Regions from separate parts of the Devosia sp. Micro-HW1 genome, predicted to be linked through region 3. Evidence: riboswitches for the same ligand, from Rfam matches in the RefSeq annotation. Region 3 holds a riboswitch; each other region holds the start of a gene.
The links. Region 3 has a riboswitch for cobalamin ahead of MQW79_RS16905 (CbtB domain-containing protein). Riboswitches for the same ligand answer to the same signal wherever they lie in the genome.
Positions count from the first base shown of each region.

Region 1 (5,186 bases), 1.9 Mb from region 3:
GGCAGGCGCGCCGGCGCCCGCTGCGGCTTCCAGCGATAAAGCGCACCGATCAGCGGAATGTAGGACACGGCATTGAGCGCAAAGGCCGCGCCCGCCCCGGCAAAGGCCACGATCATGCCGCCCACCGCCGGACCGACGCTGCGCATCATGTTGAAGCCCATGGCATTGAGCGTCACCGCCCCCGGCAGGTCTTCGCGCGGCACCACATCGCCCATCGACGCCTGCCATGACGGGTTGAACAGCGCCGTGCCCGCGCCGATGAGGAAGGTGAAGGTCAGCAGCAGCCACGGATTGAGCAGGCCGAGCCAGGCGGTAATGGCCAGCGCCAGCGACACCAGCCCCATGCCCGTCTGGGCAATCAGCATCACCGTCCGCCGGTCGAAATTGTCGGCCAGCGCCCCGGCGGCGATGGAAAACACCATGATCGGCAGCGTGTTCGATGCCTGCACCAGCGCCACCATATTGTGCGACGTGGTCAGCGTGGTCATCATCCAGCCCGCGCCCACCGCCTGCACCAACCCACCCAGATTGGACGCCAGCGTCGCCAGCCAGAGCATGCGAAAATTCTCGTTGCGCAGCGGCGCGAGAACCGTGGGACCCTTGGACATGTCGAACAATCTCCTGACCTGTCTCATGAGCCAGCCGGCGCACGGAGGCAAGCCCGCTGGTTGCTCTGCCCTTCACATCCCGCGCCCCATTGCTGCCCTCCGATCAATAAGTCATACTTATTTCGAGGAGACATCATGCGCAGCTATTCCCCCGTCGATTTCACCCGGGTGAGCCTCACTGGGCCCTTCTGGGCCGAGCGGCTCGAAATCGTGCTCACCCGCACCGTTCCCAGCCAGTTTGAAAAACTCGGCGAGAGCGGCATTCTCGAGTCACTCGAACTCAAAGACCCGCCGCCACCCCTGCGCATCCCCCGCATGGGTGGACCCGATGGCCATACCCATCAGGTGTTCTGGGACAGTGACATCGGCAAGTGGATCGAGGCCGCCGGCTATGCCCTGCGCCACCGCCGCGACCCCGATCTCGAAGCCAGGGTCGATGCCATCGCCGCGCGCCTCGCCGAGGTGCAGATGCCCGACGGCTACCTCAATCTCTGGTATCAGGGCCAAGAGATCGACAAGCGCTGGACCAACCTGCGCGACCGCCACGAACTCTACAATGCCGGGCACCTGCTCGAAGGCGCCATCGCCTACTATCAGGCCACCGGCAAGCGCCAGCTGCTCGATGTGCTCGAACGCTATCTCGACCATATCCGCACCGTCTTCGGCACGGGCCCCGGCCAGAAAAAGGGCTACGACGGCCATCAGGAAATCGAGCTGGCGCTGGTCAAACTTTATCGCCTCACCGGCGAGCGCAAGCAGCTCGACCTGGCGGCCTATTTCATCGACCAGCGCGGCGCCGAACCGCATTATTTCGACGAGGAAGCGGTTGCCCGCGGCGCCGATCCGAAGGATTTCCATTTCTACAAGAGCGGCAATCACCAATATTCCCAGTCGCACAAGCCGGTGCGCGAGCAGGACAAGGTGGTCGGCCACGCCGTCCGCGCCATGTACATGTATTCGGCCATGGCCGATCTCGCCGCCGAACTGGATGACGACAGCCTCCGCCATGCCTGCGAAGTGCTCTGGAAGGACGTGACCACCACCCGCATGTATGTCACCGGCGGCTTCGGCCCGTCGGCTTCCAACGAGGGCTTCACCACCGACTACGACCTGCCCAACGACACCGCCTATTGCGAGACCTGCGCGTCCATCGCCTTCGTCTTCTGGGCCCAGCGCATGCTCAATCTCGATCTCGACGGCCACTATGCCGAAGCCATGGAGCTGGCGCTCTACAACGGCGTCCTCTCTGGCCTCGGCCGCGACGGCACCCTCTACTTCTACGAGAACAAACTCGAAAGCGACGGCTCCCATCGCCGCTGGCCCTGGCACCCCTGCCCCTGCTGCACCATGAACGTGTCGCGCCTCATCGCCTCGGTTGGCGGCTATTTCTATTCCACCGGTCCCGATGCCATCGCCATCAACCTCTATGGCGGCAACAGCGCCACGCTTGATCTCGACGGCCGCCGCATCCGCATCGAAGAGTCATCGCTCTATCCGCTCTCGGGCACGATCCGCATCACCGTGCACCCCGATGGCCACGGCCCTTTCACGCTGAAGCTCCGCATCCCCGCCTGGGCCAAGGACGCCGTCGCCGATCTCAACGGCAACCCGGTCGATGTGCCCGGACAGACCCAGCAGGGCTATCTCACCATTACCCGCGACTGGATCGAGGGCGACACCATCGATCTCGACCTCCCCATGCCGCCCCGCCGCCTCTACGCCAATCCCAAGGTGAAGATGGATCGCGGCCGCGTCGCCCTGGCCCGCGGCCCCCTCGTCTACTGCGCCGAGCAGGTCGACAATCCGGCGCCAGTCCCCGATCTCGTCCTGCCGCGCGATGCGGCGATAAGCGAGGACCTGCGCCCCGATCTTTTCGGCGGCATCGTCACCCTCGTGGCAGAAGCGCAAAACCTTGCCGGCGACGACTGGGGCAACGACCTCTACCGCACGACGCCCCCTGCGCCCTCGCCGACGCCCCTCACCGCCATCCCCTACTACCTCTGGGCCAACCGCGCTCCCGGCCCCATGAGCGTCTGGATCAGGGAGGGCTGAGCCCTTTCTCCTCCCCCTGTAGCAGGGGGAGGCCGGGTGGGAGTACCCTACCCATCCCATTGACACTTCCTCATTTTCCCCCGCATAACCGCCATGTCGTTCGGTTCCCCGGCGGCTCAGGCCAACGGGGATTAAAAGGGAACACGGTGCGGATTACCCATCAGGGGCCAAAACCGAGGCTGCCCTCGCAACTGTAAGCGGTCAGCACTTCGCCACCTATGTCACTGGGTCCACCACCCGGGAAGACGGCGAGCGCGTCAGGAGCCGTGAGCCAGGAGACCTGCCCAACGAAAAACCATGAAGCCGGACGAGGTGTTCCGGCAGGGGCAGGTATGATGACGCGACACGTCCGTGTGCGAATACGCAGCTTTGCATCCTCAGCCGAGGACGCAAGGCACGATGCAAGCTGACGCCGGTTTGGCGCCAAGCGCCGCATACCCCCATCCTTTGGGAGCTATCCAATGAAACTCAGCTTTGTCACGGCCGCCGTCCTGGCTTTGGCTGTCACCCCCGCCTTTGCTCGGGATCTGAAAATCGAAAGCTGCGAAACCGTTTCCCCCTTCGACGCCGCGCCGGGCCGTGTCGTCACCCTCAACCAGCAGGCCACCGAAATCATGCTGGCTTTGGGTCTCGAATCTCACCTCGCCGGCACGGCCTATCTCGATGATGCCATTCCCGAACGCTGGAAGGCGGCTTATGACAGCATCCCGGTCCTTGCTGCCGAATATCCGGCTCGCGAGGTCGTGCTCGCCGAAAACCCGGATTTCCTCTTTGCCGGCTTCAATTCCGCCTTTGGCGAAAAGGCCCTCGGCAGCCAGCAGGAATGGAACGAGCTCGGTATCGGCACCTATCTCGTCAATGCCGAATGCCGCAACCTGCACCCGGCCGACGTGAAGCTTACCACCGATCCCCTCTTCATCGATCTTGAGCGCATCGGCGCCCTGTTCGGCGTCGAGGACATGGCCACCGCGGTCGCCACTGACATCCGCACCCGTCTCGATGCCGTGGCCGGCGCCAATCCGGGCCAGGGCAAGCGCGCCTTCCTCTACGACTCGGGCACCGAAACCGCCTTCTCGGCCGCTTGCTGCGGCGCACCGGGCCTGCTGCTCCACTCTGTCGGTCTCGAAAACATCGCCGCCAGGGTCGAAGGCCGCTGGGCCGACCTGGCCTGGGAAGCTGTGGTGGCTGGCAATCCTGATGTCATCGTGCTTATCGATGCCGAGTGGTCCACCGCCGCCGAGAAGATCGCCCACCTCAAGACCGACCCGGTCCTCTCGACCCTGCCTGCGGTCCAGAACGACCAGTTCGTCACCGTCCCATTCTCCGCCACCCTCCTCGGCGTCCGCTACGTCGAAGGCGTCGAAAACCTCGGCGCCCAACTGGCGGCGCTGAACTGAGCCCGGTAGTCGAAAGCTCGGTAGCCCCCAACACCGTCATTGCCCGGCTTGACCGGGCAATCCATCTGCTTCGGCCCGCATGGACCACCCGGTCAAGCCGGGTGGTGACGGCGCGGATGGGCCAGGAACCCCATTCCCACCCCCTCCCTCAATGGAAGGGAGGCGCAAGCATCGGCCGCAATGTTCATCGTCTCCCTCCCCCCTGTGGGGAGGGATCAAGGGTGGGGGTTCGGCTATCGACGGAACAAGATGTCAGGCACAAGAACCACCGCAGCCCTCCTGCTCACCACCACCGCCCTGCTGCTCGCCGCCTTCGCCGGTACCTTCTGGGGCACGGCCGACCTTTCCTGGTCCGCCCGCATGAACGCATTGCTCCGCCTGCCCGAGGCCGAGCCACATCTGGTCCTCATCATCTGGCAATGGCGCCTGCCGCGCGTGCTCATGGTTGGCCTGGTTGGCGCCGCCCTTGCCCTGTCGGGCGTGCTGATGCAGGCCCTGCTGCGCAATCCTCTCGCCGATCCCTATCTGCTCGGCCTCTCTTCGGGCGCGTCTGCCGCCGCGACGGGCGCCATAGTCTGGTTGCCCGCCGGCTTCGTCGCGGTTGGCCTGCCGCTACTCGCCTTTGGCGGCGCGGCCGTCGCTTTCGTCATTACGCTCGCCCTCGCCTTCAGTCCCGCCCGCGGCCTCGACCGGCTGGTGCTGATCCTCGCCGGCATCGCCGTATCGCTGTTCTTCCAGTCGATCTCCGCCTTCTTCCTTCACATCGCCGATCCGCATGCGACGCAGGAGGCTCTTCAATGGCTCATGGGTTCGGCCGCCGGCACCGCCTGGTCCGACCTCATCCCCCTGGCCCTGGCCCTGCCGCCGATGCTGCTCGTCTCACTCTATTGCGCCTCCATGCTCGATGCCGTCCTGCTCGGCGACGAGCGCGCTACCGCCCTCGGCATTCCCGTCGCCCTGTTGCGCACCCTCTTCTTCATCGGCGCGGCCCTGCTGGCCGGCCTTTCTGTGGCTGGCGCCGGCATTGTCGGCTTTGTCGGCCTCATCGTGCCGCATATGGCGCGCCTTCTCATCGGCGCCACCCACCGCCGCCTGATCCCGCTCGCTGTTCTGCTCGGCGCTTTGGTGC
Region 1 is NZ_CP094375.1:1,447,929-1,453,114, forward strand. It holds gene MQW79_RS06775 (MFS transporter) at 1-608, opposite strand, end outside; gene MQW79_RS06780 (glycoside hydrolase family 127 protein) at 744-2,660, shown strand; cobalamin riboswitch at 2,745-2,962, shown strand; gene MQW79_RS06785 (ABC transporter substrate-binding protein) at 3,122-4,057, shown strand; gene MQW79_RS06790 (FecCD family ABC transporter permease) at 4,307-5,186, shown strand, end outside.
Region 1: another riboswitch for cobalamin. It lies ahead of MQW79_RS06785 (ABC transporter substrate-binding protein); the one in region 3 lies ahead of MQW79_RS16905 (CbtB domain-containing protein).

Region 2 (5,186 bases), 1.4 Mb from region 3:
GCGCGCACGCGGGACAGGGGTTTGACGTGGACGTTCATGCTCAATGTCCTCTAGAGCGCGCAGGAGACGCAGCCCTGCACTTCCGTGCCCTCAAGGGCAAGCTGGCGCAGGCGGATGTAATAGATGGTCTTGATGCCCTTCTTCCAGGCGTAGATCTGCGCCCTGTTGATATCGCGGGTGGTCGCGGTATCGCGGAAGAACAGGGTCAGCGACAGGCCCTGATCGACATGCTGGGTCGCCGCTGCATAGGTGTCGATGATCTTTTCCGGGCCGATCTCATAGGCATCCTGGTAATATTCCAGGTTGTCATTGGTCATGAAGGCGGCCGGATAATAGACGCGGCCGATCTTGCCTTCCTTGCGGATCTCGATCTTGGAGACAATCGGGTGGATCGAGGAGGTCGAGTGATTGATGTAGGAGATCGAGCCGGTCGGCGGCACGGCCTGCAGGTTCTGGTTGTAAAGGCCGGTCATCTGCACCTTGGCCTTGAGGTCGCGCCAGTCTTCCTGGGTCGGGATATGGATGCCGGCCTTTTCGAACAGTTCGGCAACGCGGGCCGTCGCGGGCGTCCATTCCCTGTCGGTATATTTGTCGAAATAGCTGCCATCGGCATATTTGGACTTGCCGAAATTCTTGAACGTCTCGCCGCGCTCGGTGGCGATCAGGTTCGAGGCGCGGATGGCGTGATAGGTCACCGTGTAGAAATACATATTGGTGAAATCGACGCCTTCTTCCGACCCGTAGAAGATGCGTTCGCGGGCGAGATAACCATGGAGGTTCATCGCCCCGAGGCCAATGGCATGGCTTTCAGCATTGCCCTTGGCGACCGAGGGCACCGAGGTGATGTTGCTCATGTCCGAGACGGCTGTCAGGGCGCGGATCGAGGTCTCGATGGTCTGGCCGAAATCATCAGAATCCATCGCCATGGCGATGTTGAGCGAGCCCAGATTGCACGAAATGTCCTTGCCCATATGCTCGTAGGAAAGGTCCTCGTTATAGACCGAGGCGTCGCTGACCTGGAGGATTTCCGAGCAGAGGTTGGACATGGTGATGCGCCCGTCGATCGGGTTGGCGCGGTTCACCGTGTCCTCGAACATGATGTAGGGATAGCCGCTCTCGAACTGGATCTCGGCGATGATCTGGAAGAATTCGCGCGCCTTGATCTTCTTCTTCTTGATGCGCTTGTCCTCGACCATCTCGCGGTACTTCTCGGTGACCGAAATCTCGGTCATCGGCACGCCATAGACGCGCTGCACGTCATAGGGCGAGAACAGGTACATGTCCTCGTTATCGCGGGCCAATTCGAACGTGATGTCGGGGATCACGACGCCGAGCGACAGCGTCTTGATGCGGACCTTTTCGTCGGCATTCTCGCGCTTGGTATCGAGGAAGCGCATGATGTCTGGGTGGTGGGCATGCAGATACACGGCCCCCGCACCCTGGCGAGCGCCAAGCTGGTTGGCATAGGAGAAGCTGTCTTCGAGCAGCTTCATGACCGGCAGCACGCCCGAGGACTGGTTCTCGATCTGCTTGATGGGGGCGCCCATCTCACGGATATTGGTGAGGCTCAGCGCCACGCCGCCGCCGCGCTTGGAAAGCTGCAGAGCCGAGTTTATGGCCCGGCCGATCGATTCCATATTGTCTTCGACGCGCAGGAGGAAACACGAGACGAGCTCGCCGCGCTGCTTCTTGCCGGCATTGAGGAAGGTCGGGGTCGCGGGCTGGAAACGGCCGGAAATGATCTCGTCGACGAGATTGCGGGCCAGCACTTCATCGCCGCGGGCCAGAGCCAGCGCCACCATGCAGACGCGGTCTTCATAGCGCTCAAGGTAGCGCTTGCCGTCAAAAGTCTTCAGCGTGTAGCTGGTGTAATACTTGAAGGCGCCGAGGAAGGTCGGGAAGCGGAACTTCTTGTCATAGGCGTAATCGTAGAGATCGCGCACGAAGTTGAAGCTGTAGTGATCGAGCACGTCCTGCTCGTAATAGCCTTCTTCGACGAGATAGGTCAGCTTTTCCCGCAGATTGTGAAAGAACACCGTGTTCTGGTTCACATGCTGCAGGAAATACTGGTGCGCCGCCTGCTTGTCCTTGTCGAACTGGATCTTGCCCTGGTCATCATAGAGATTGAGCATGGCATTGAGGGCGTGGAAGTCGAGCGACTGATCCTGGCCCTGACCCTTGGCGGGGCGTTCTTCCGTGCGGTCTAGTGTGAGCGTATCCAAAACCGTTCCAGTCCCTGTCTGACATTGGCGACGTCCTCATCGGTGCCGAAAAGCTCGAACCGGTAGAGGAGCGGCACGGCGCATTTTTGCGAGACGATGTCGCCCGCAATGCAATAGCCCGTGCCGAAATTCGTGTTGCCCGCGGCGATGACGCCGCGGATGAGATTGCGGTTGCCCGCGATATTGAGGAAGCGGATCACCGGCTTGGGCACCGCGCCCTTGCCGTCGCCGCCCCCATAGGTGGGCAGGACCAGCACGAAAGGTTCGTCCATCACCGGTGGCTCGCTCAAAGCGTCCACCGGCAACCTGACCCCGCCCACGCCCAGCTTTTCGACAAAGCGATGGGTGTTTTCCGAGGTGCTGGAATAATAAACGAGGCCGCCCATGCTGACGCCCTACCCCGTTTCAGAATCAGGCCAGCGCGCCGATCATGTCGGGGCGGAAACCGGCCCAGTGGGTATCACCGGCGACGACGACCGGCACCTGGCGATAGCCCATCTCTTCGACACGCGCATAGGCGTCGGCGTCGGCGGAGATGTCGACCACGGTGTAGTCGAGGCCCTTGCGGTCAAGCGCGCGGGTGGTCGCGGTGCACTGGACGCAGGCGGGCTTGCTATAGACGGTGATGTTCATCAATTTCCCCAAGCTGGTATTCGGTGCGGGGGCAGAGGACGAGACGACAGGGCTGGGCTGAACCCGGCACAGATCGCCGCCGCCCGGAAACCCCGCCGGTGGACGTATGTGTTGAGGCAGGTCTCCTGGCTCGCGGATCGGCATTTCTGTTCGGCCTTCCCAGGTCACTGGAACCCAGTGGCACACGCGAACAGAGACTCACCGCTGACAGTTGCGGGGGCAGCTCCGGAATGACCAGCCGCTGCACACGCCTGACGCACCGAATTCCCGTCTTAGCCTCCACCCCTTGGGAGCGAAGGAACCTTCAACGCTACATATAGTATGTGACAGGACGGATTCGTCAACGCGCCAGACGCGTCACATGACCGCCATGATTCGCGTTTTTGGGCTTGATTTCGCTAAGCCCTGATTCGCCATGGGAGAGGCGGAAAGCATGTGCATCGCTTCACGCGCTCGTGAACCAGAATGGGTGTCCGCACGGCCAGGCATGGCGGGAACCAACCGCGACCGCCTGGGTTAGAGGTGGTGCGTTTCACGCACGCGCCCGCGCCAGTGCGGCATGGCTCGCCCATGAGGGTCGGGCCGGCGGGGTGCCCACTGTCGTCTTATTCCGAGCGGCCCGGTCAGCGGGGCATGGAGGACGGGCATGAGCATCGAATTCTATGACCGGCATGGCTCGGCATGCCTCTATTCTGATGACGATGAGCACCTCTATGCCTGGGACGGCGTCCCCATCGGCTATTTCTATGGCGACCATGTCTATCTGTTTTCCGGCGCCCATTTCGGCTGGTACACGAAGGGGTGGATCGTCGACAACCAGGGCTACCGCATCTATTTTTCGGGAAGCGCCAGGGGTGGCCCGCTGACGCCAACACCGCGGCCCACACCATTCAAGCAGATCAAGCAGCCCATGCCTTTCAAAGAGAACCGCGCGCCCATGCCCGTCAAGCCGCTCGCAAAGAATGCCTGGGCTGACTATGCCTGGTAGAGCGCGTGCCGCATCGGGAGCATTGGGTGCCATCATGCTGGTCCTGGCCACTGGCGCACCGTTGATGGCCGAAGCGACGGGCCAGGACGCTGACAAATCGTGTTTTGGCCTCGCCGGGCGCGACATCTGTATTGCGGAGGACAACTACCGGACTGATGTCTGCCGCGCCATCGAAGCCTTCGCCACCCATTGGGAACTGCCGGTCGCCTATTTTGCCCGCCTGATCTGGCAGGAAAGCCGCTTCGATCCCTTTGCCCTGAGCCCCGCCGGCGCCCAGGGCATCGCCCAGTTCATGCCGACCACTGCGGAGTTGCGCGGCGTCGTCAACCCGTTCGATGCCGCCGAGGCCATGGCCCGCTCGGCCGAGTATCTGCGCTTTCTTGAACTCAAGTTTGGCAATCTGGGGCTGGCGGCAGCCGCCTATAATGGCGGTGAAGGGCGCATGGGGCGCTATGTGGCCAATGGCGGGGTGCTGCCTGCCGAGACGCGTGAATACGTCATGATCGTCACCGGGCACCCGGTCGACCACTGGCTGGCGGGCACGGTGGGTGAGGTTGATTATACCCTCGACCAGTCGAGTGACTTCCAGACCGCCTGCCTCGACATGGCTGCCGCCGTCCGCCCGCCCGATCTCACCGCCAGCCCGGCTCAATGGCAGCCCTGGGGCGTGCTGATCGCCCAGACCGCCTCGGCCGACCTGGCGCAGAACAAGTTCCAGTCGACCCAGAGCCAGTTCGCTGGCCTTTTGGGCAGCGAGCAATTGATGCTGATCACCGCGCGCAATCCGAAGTTCTCCAACCAGTTGCGGTTCTCGGCCATGGTCGGACGCCAGAGCCGGGGTGAAGCCGAGGACCTCTGCCAGCGCCTGCTTGCCGCCGGGGGAAATTGCATCGTGCAGAAGAACGCCCCCTGACCTCCACCGAATCCCCATTGACGAGCGCCCCCGCCCGGGCGTATTTCCGGCCTCAGGACACCTCGCCCTAACGCGAGGCGCATAGGCCTGGGAGGGCCGCTTGATATGGCTGAAATGCCTCAAACCGCACCGGCGGTGAAACCGGCTAATCCAAATTTTTCGTCGGGTCCGTGTGCCAAGCGTCCAGGTTGGACGATTGATGCGCTTGCCGGTGCCCTGACCGGCCGCTCGCATCGTGCCAAGGTCGCCAAGGCCCGCATCCAGCAGGCCATCGACCTCACCCGCGAACTGCTCGAAGTGCCCGCCGACTATCGCATCGGCATTGTCCCCGCCTCCGATACCGGCGCGGTGGAGATGTTCCTCTGGAGCGCCCTGGGCGCCCGCGGCGTCGACATGCTGGCCTGGGAATCGTTTGGCGCCGGCTGGGTCA
Region 2 is NZ_CP094375.1:2,155,410-2,160,595, forward strand. It holds gene nrdF (class 1b ribonucleoside-diphosphate reductase subunit beta) at 1-38, opposite strand, end outside; gene nrdE (class 1b ribonucleoside-diphosphate reductase subunit alpha) at 51-2,222, opposite strand; gene nrdI (class Ib ribonucleoside-diphosphate reductase assembly flavoprotein NrdI) at 2,204-2,608, opposite strand; gene nrdH (glutaredoxin-like protein NrdH) at 2,634-2,855, opposite strand; cobalamin riboswitch at 2,954-3,176, opposite strand; gene MQW79_RS10240 (4-fold beta flower protein) at 3,502-3,843, shown strand; gene MQW79_RS10245 (lytic transglycosylase domain-containing protein) at 3,878-4,756, shown strand; gene MQW79_RS10250 (phosphoserine transaminase) at 4,871-5,186, shown strand, end outside.
Region 2: another riboswitch for cobalamin. It lies ahead of nrdH (glutaredoxin-like protein NrdH); the one in region 3 lies ahead of MQW79_RS16905 (CbtB domain-containing protein).

Region 3 (5,186 bases):
TCGCCTTCCTGCTGGATGGCGCCAGCCTGAGCGGAAAGGAGATGCATCAGGCCGGCCTCGACCGGAAGGGCATGGCGGTGACAGCCAGAGCCACGGCCCCCACGAAGGCACCCATCGCTACGATCGGGACGGCGAGGATGAACTGACGCTCCAGCGCGGAGGTGGTCAGGGTGACGCCGATAGCGCCGCACAAGGCACCGATAGCCAGACATGCCAGGAGAAAAAGCGGCCAGGGCAAAGAGCACAGCCGTGGATAGGTCAACCAGAAGACGATGGCAGCAAGCAAGGCGGGAACAAGGCCGAGCAGATAGCTGAACACGACGAAAAAGACAGTCATGTCCGCATATTCAGAGGGATAGACCGCGGGTTGGTCGAGCAGCAGCTGCGGGGCCAAAAGGGCGAAGGCGCCCGCCAGCGGACCGAGCAGGACGATGGCGGCCAGACGGCCGCGTCCGGGTCTCTCGATGCTGGCGGGAAGCTTGGTCATGCAACGGCGTGCCGGAGGCTTTGGGAGATGGCAGCGCGATCAAGCGGGCTTTCGCCGATGACGACCAGCGAGGTCACCCTGGCTTCATCGGGCTTCCACGGCCGGTCGAAATAGGCGGTAACGCGCGGCCCGACGGCCTGGATGGCAAGACGGGCCGCGGCGCCCGGCACGGCGGCAAAGCCCTTCAACCTTAGCACATCATGGGCCCTGATCGTGTCCTCGATCGTGGCGAGGAGGTGATCCTTGCCCTGGATGGCGTCGAGCGTGAGCGAAAAGCTGTCGAAATCGTCGTGCTCGTGAGTTTCCCCGCCGTGCTCCAGCTCGTGATGGCTGGGGCGGTTGGCGATGTCGTCCTCGGAGGACATGCCGAGCCCGAGCAGCGCGGTGATGTCGACATGGCCATTGGCGGCTCTGATGACGCCGACGCCGGGCCGGAGTTCGGCGCGAATGTTCTTTTCGACCGTGTCGAGCATGGCGGCGTCGACAAGGTCGGTCTTGTTGATGATGACCATGTCGGCGGCGGAAAGCTGGTCCTCGAAAAGTTCGCCCAGAGGCGTCTCGTGGTCGAGCATTTCGTCCTTACGGCGCTGGGCATCGACCGCGGCTTCGTCGCTGGCGAACCGCCCTTCGGACAGCGCCGCCGCGTCGGCGACGGTGACGACACCGTCGATGGTCACCTGGGCCTTGATCTCGGGCCAGTTGAAAGCGCGGATCAAGGGCTGCGGCAGGGCCAGACCCGAGGTTTCGATGACGATATGATCGAACTTTTCGTCGCGGGCGAGCAGCGCCTGCATGGTTGGGATGAATTCATCGGCCACAGTGCAGCAGATGCAGCCGTTGGAGAGCTCGACCATGTCCTCTTCGCGGCAGGTCTCGTCGCCGCAACCGGCCAGGATGTCCTTGTCGACGCCAAGATCGCCGAACTCGTTGATGATCAGCGCGATGCGCTTGCCCTTGGGGGCATGCGCCAGCATATGGCGCACGAGCGTGGTCTTGCCCGCGCCGAGAAAGCCGGTGATGACGGTGGTAGGGATCTTGGCAGTCATGCGCGCGCTCCAGTTGGAATAGCGGCCGGACGGGCGGCCAGATAGTCGGCCATGCGGCCAAAGGCGAGGCCGAGCACGACCCAGAAGATGGCGCCATTGTAGAGCACGGCCGACACAAATTCGGCGGTGAGGCGCGGCGGCACGCCGGTGGGGTCGCTGGGGGCAACCGGAGCGGAGATGAGCTGGGGCAGCAGCACCAGGGCGACAGCAAGGGCCAGGGCCCAGGGCGCACGGAACTTCGCCACGACGATGAAGGCCGCGCCGGTGGAAAGGGCAGCGGTGAACCACCAGACCTGGCGGGCCAGCGTATCGGCCACCGGCATGCCGGGCATGCCCGGGGGCAGGCCGAGCGCGGGCGCGAGGGTGAAGGCGGCAAAACCCGCGACGCCCCAATAGAGGCCATTGGCGAAGGTGATCGGCAGGTTGAAGACCACCGAGACGGCGCCGATGATGAGCGCATAGCCCGCGGCCATCAGGATGTTGGAAACGACCGTATACGTTGTGCGCTCCAAACCATCCTGGGGCGCCCATTCGTCTTCGGCATGCTCATGGGCGGCGGCGGGCGCGGCTTCATCCGTGCCCTCGGCGTGGACATGAACTTCCGCGCCGGTGCCTTCATAGCTCTCGGCAGCGAAGATCAGCGGGGTGACGCGCCAGGCCTGGAAAGCCGATGTGGCCAAGCCAGCACAAAGGGCTGCGACCAGCGCAGCCAGAAACAGATTGCGGAACATTTTTCCCTCATTTTCCCAGAGGCGCCGGCGGCGCCGCAGCCCGGCCTCAGTGGCAGGGGAAGCCCATGGCGTGACGGGTGTCATGCGCGCCGTTGTGCAGGCGGAAGTCGCCGGCAAAACCGGTGCCGACGAGCAGGGTCATGCCCAGCATGAATGCCAGGACACCGGCGATGAGACGCTGGGACAGGGAAAGGGAATTGAGACCGGTCGAAACCGCAGGCGTATTCATATGGCACCCTCCGTGCGCGGAATAGGATGGACCGCAAAGGGTCCGATTATCCTGATTGCTCAGGGCAAGGGCAGGTCTCCTGGCTCACGGTGAATACAGCGCCCTCGCCTTCCCGGAATTCGACGAATCCAGTGGCAAATGAGAGCGCCCACCGCTTACAGTTGCGGGGGCAGCCACGGATTTGGTCCCTTATGGGTACGCCGCACCGTGTTCCCTTTTGATCCCCTTGCACAGTTACGCGCGGGGAACCTTTGCACTGTCAGGATTACGCCCTGGAGGCGGGCGGGGTCAATCGCGGAAATCGGGATGGGGATAGCCCAGGGACACCGCATAGACATAGGCGCCGACCGTTTCGAGCAGGGGCTCGGTGGACTGGAGCTCAACATCGCCATAGATCGCATCGGTATTGACCTTGACCGGCTCGTCGCCCGGCGTGAAGCGCACCGACAGGTAGCAGCCGCCCGGCAGCTCTGACAGGGCGCCGCTGGGGAAGCTGGCAAAACCGCCATAGTCCCAGCCAAAGCCATTGAGCCGGAAGGGTTCGCCATTGATGTCGGCCACTTCCACGACGGTCATGCCCTGGCGGATGCCACCGGGCGCGGCCAGGGTCGGTGGCAGGTCGACATTGCCCAGTCCCTCGCGCTTCTCCTCGTCCCACCAGGAAAATTCGAGCATGCGATCAGGGTCATCGGGATAGACCCTTGTGCCCAGCATTTCGGTTCCTTCCGGTCCGGGCACGGTGCCGGTCCAGACATTGTCGGCGCCATAGATTTCGATCAGCCTTGCCTCGGAACTATCCATGGCAAAGGCGCCCTCGCAGACTACCTGATCGCGCGGCGGTTTGTCCTTGGCGGCAGCGGGGGCAATGACAAGCGGCAGGGCGAGCGCGGCAAGCAGAAGGCGGGCGGGCATCTGACGGGATCTCCTCGGGCAGCGCCAGATTGGCGCAGGTTATGACGCCCGACAAGAAGCGACTCGCGATATGAACGGGCGCTGAACCCTTCATCGAGGCCCATTGCATGAAACCCATTACCTTCAGCCGCGAGGAAACCAAGGCCATTGTCGGGGAGATCCAGGACTATTTCCGCCACGAGCTCGACCAGACGATCGGCGCCATTCCGGCGGAAATGCTGATGCAGTTCTTCGCCGAAAAGATGGGCGCCTATTTCTACAATCGCGGGATCTACGACGCGCAGCTTCTGGTGCGCAAACAGCTCGACAATGTCAGCGACGAAATCTTCGCGCTTGAGCAGCCGACCAGGCACCTGCGTTAAGGGTTCTTGCCAAGATCGCGGCGGCGACGGAAGAGAAGCGAAAGCGGCCGTGACGCGGGCCGATTCGCTGCAATTCTGGTGATAAATTGGGCTTCAACTTTGCCACGCTCGCCCCAATCGGGCTGCTGATCGCCTCCAACATCTTCATGACCTTTGCCTGGTACTGGCACTTGAAATTCCACAGTTTCGCGCTGTGGGCCGTGGTGCTGATCAGCTGGGGCATAGCCTTTTTCGAGTATTGGCTGGCCATTCCGGCCAACCGGATCGGCCACGAGGTCTATTCGGCGGCCGAGCTCAAGACCATTCAGGAAGTCATTTCGCTCTCGGTCTTTGCGCTGTTCGCCGTGCTTTATCTGGGCGAGAAGCTCACCTGGAACCATGCCATCGGGTTCGGCTTCATCGGCCTGGGCGCCTTTTTCATCTTCAAGGGGCCGCTGAAGTAGGGCCAGCGACCCGCGTTAACCGTCATTGCCGGGCCTGCCCCGGCAATCCACCTTGCGAAAGCGTGGACCACCGGGACAAGCCCGGTGGTGACGATGGATGGCTAGAGCGTGCCTTATTCAGTGAACCGTGCCCGAGCCACCGACGGCGACGATGGTGTAGGGCAGACCGTCCACGGCAATGGCGCGCTCGATCTCGAAGCTTTCGGCGTCTACGACATGCACCTTGCCTTCATTGGGGTCGGTCACGGCGATGACGTCGCCGGCAACGGCCAGGCGCGGACGCGGCAGGCTCCATTCGCCATCCATGGAATAGGGCCCGGTGACGGTAACTGAGCGGACCAGTTCGCCCGTGGTGACGTCCAGTTGGCGCAACTGGCCGTCCTCGGTGAAGATATAGGCAAACTTGGGCCGCACCGGATCGGTGACGAAATGCACGCGGCGCGTGGGCAGGTCGACAAGGCGATAGGGTTCGGCTTCGGCAGGATCGACGATGACCACCTTGTCGGCCCCGTAATTGCCGAGGAAGTACTGCAGCCCCTGCCCGCCGATCAGTGTAGTCGACTTGCCTTCCGGCAGGCCGGCATAGTCGATTTTTTCGACCCTCGGCTCGCCCGAGCCGGAGATGACCAGCAGCCCATCGCCGCAACCCACAACAGTGATATTGCCAGAAGTGGCCTCGCCATGCAGGTCCGGGCACGGATGGGTGTCACCCACCACATTGCCCTCGGCATCGAGCACATTGAGACCAAGGCGCGGCTTCTTCTCGTCATCGGCATCGGCGACCGAAACCAGGGTAAAATCCCCCCAGGGAATGGCCACGCCATGATGGGCCGTGCCGCTATCGAGCACCGTGGTGGCCAGCGCGCCGTCATGCGCCCAGGCATAGGGATCGAACAGGTTCACGAGACCCGAGCCGTCGAAGAACATGGCGACCTTGCCGTCGTGTTCGACGAAATGGGCCGGTTTGTCGCCTGTG
Region 3 is NZ_CP094375.1:3,508,186-3,513,371, reverse strand. It holds gene MQW79_RS16925 (cobaltochelatase subunit CobN) at 1-47, opposite strand, end outside; gene MQW79_RS16920 (hypothetical protein) at 47-487, opposite strand; gene cobW (cobalamin biosynthesis protein CobW) at 484-1,533, opposite strand; gene MQW79_RS16910 (CbtA family protein) at 1,530-2,264, opposite strand; gene MQW79_RS16905 (CbtB domain-containing protein) at 2,311-2,493, opposite strand; cobalamin riboswitch at 2,546-2,761, opposite strand; gene MQW79_RS16900 (hypothetical protein) at 2,782-3,405, opposite strand; gene MQW79_RS16895 (DUF2164 domain-containing protein) at 3,513-3,767, shown strand; gene MQW79_RS16890 (DMT family protein) at 3,854-4,210, shown strand; gene aztD (zinc metallochaperone AztD) at 4,328-5,186, opposite strand, start outside.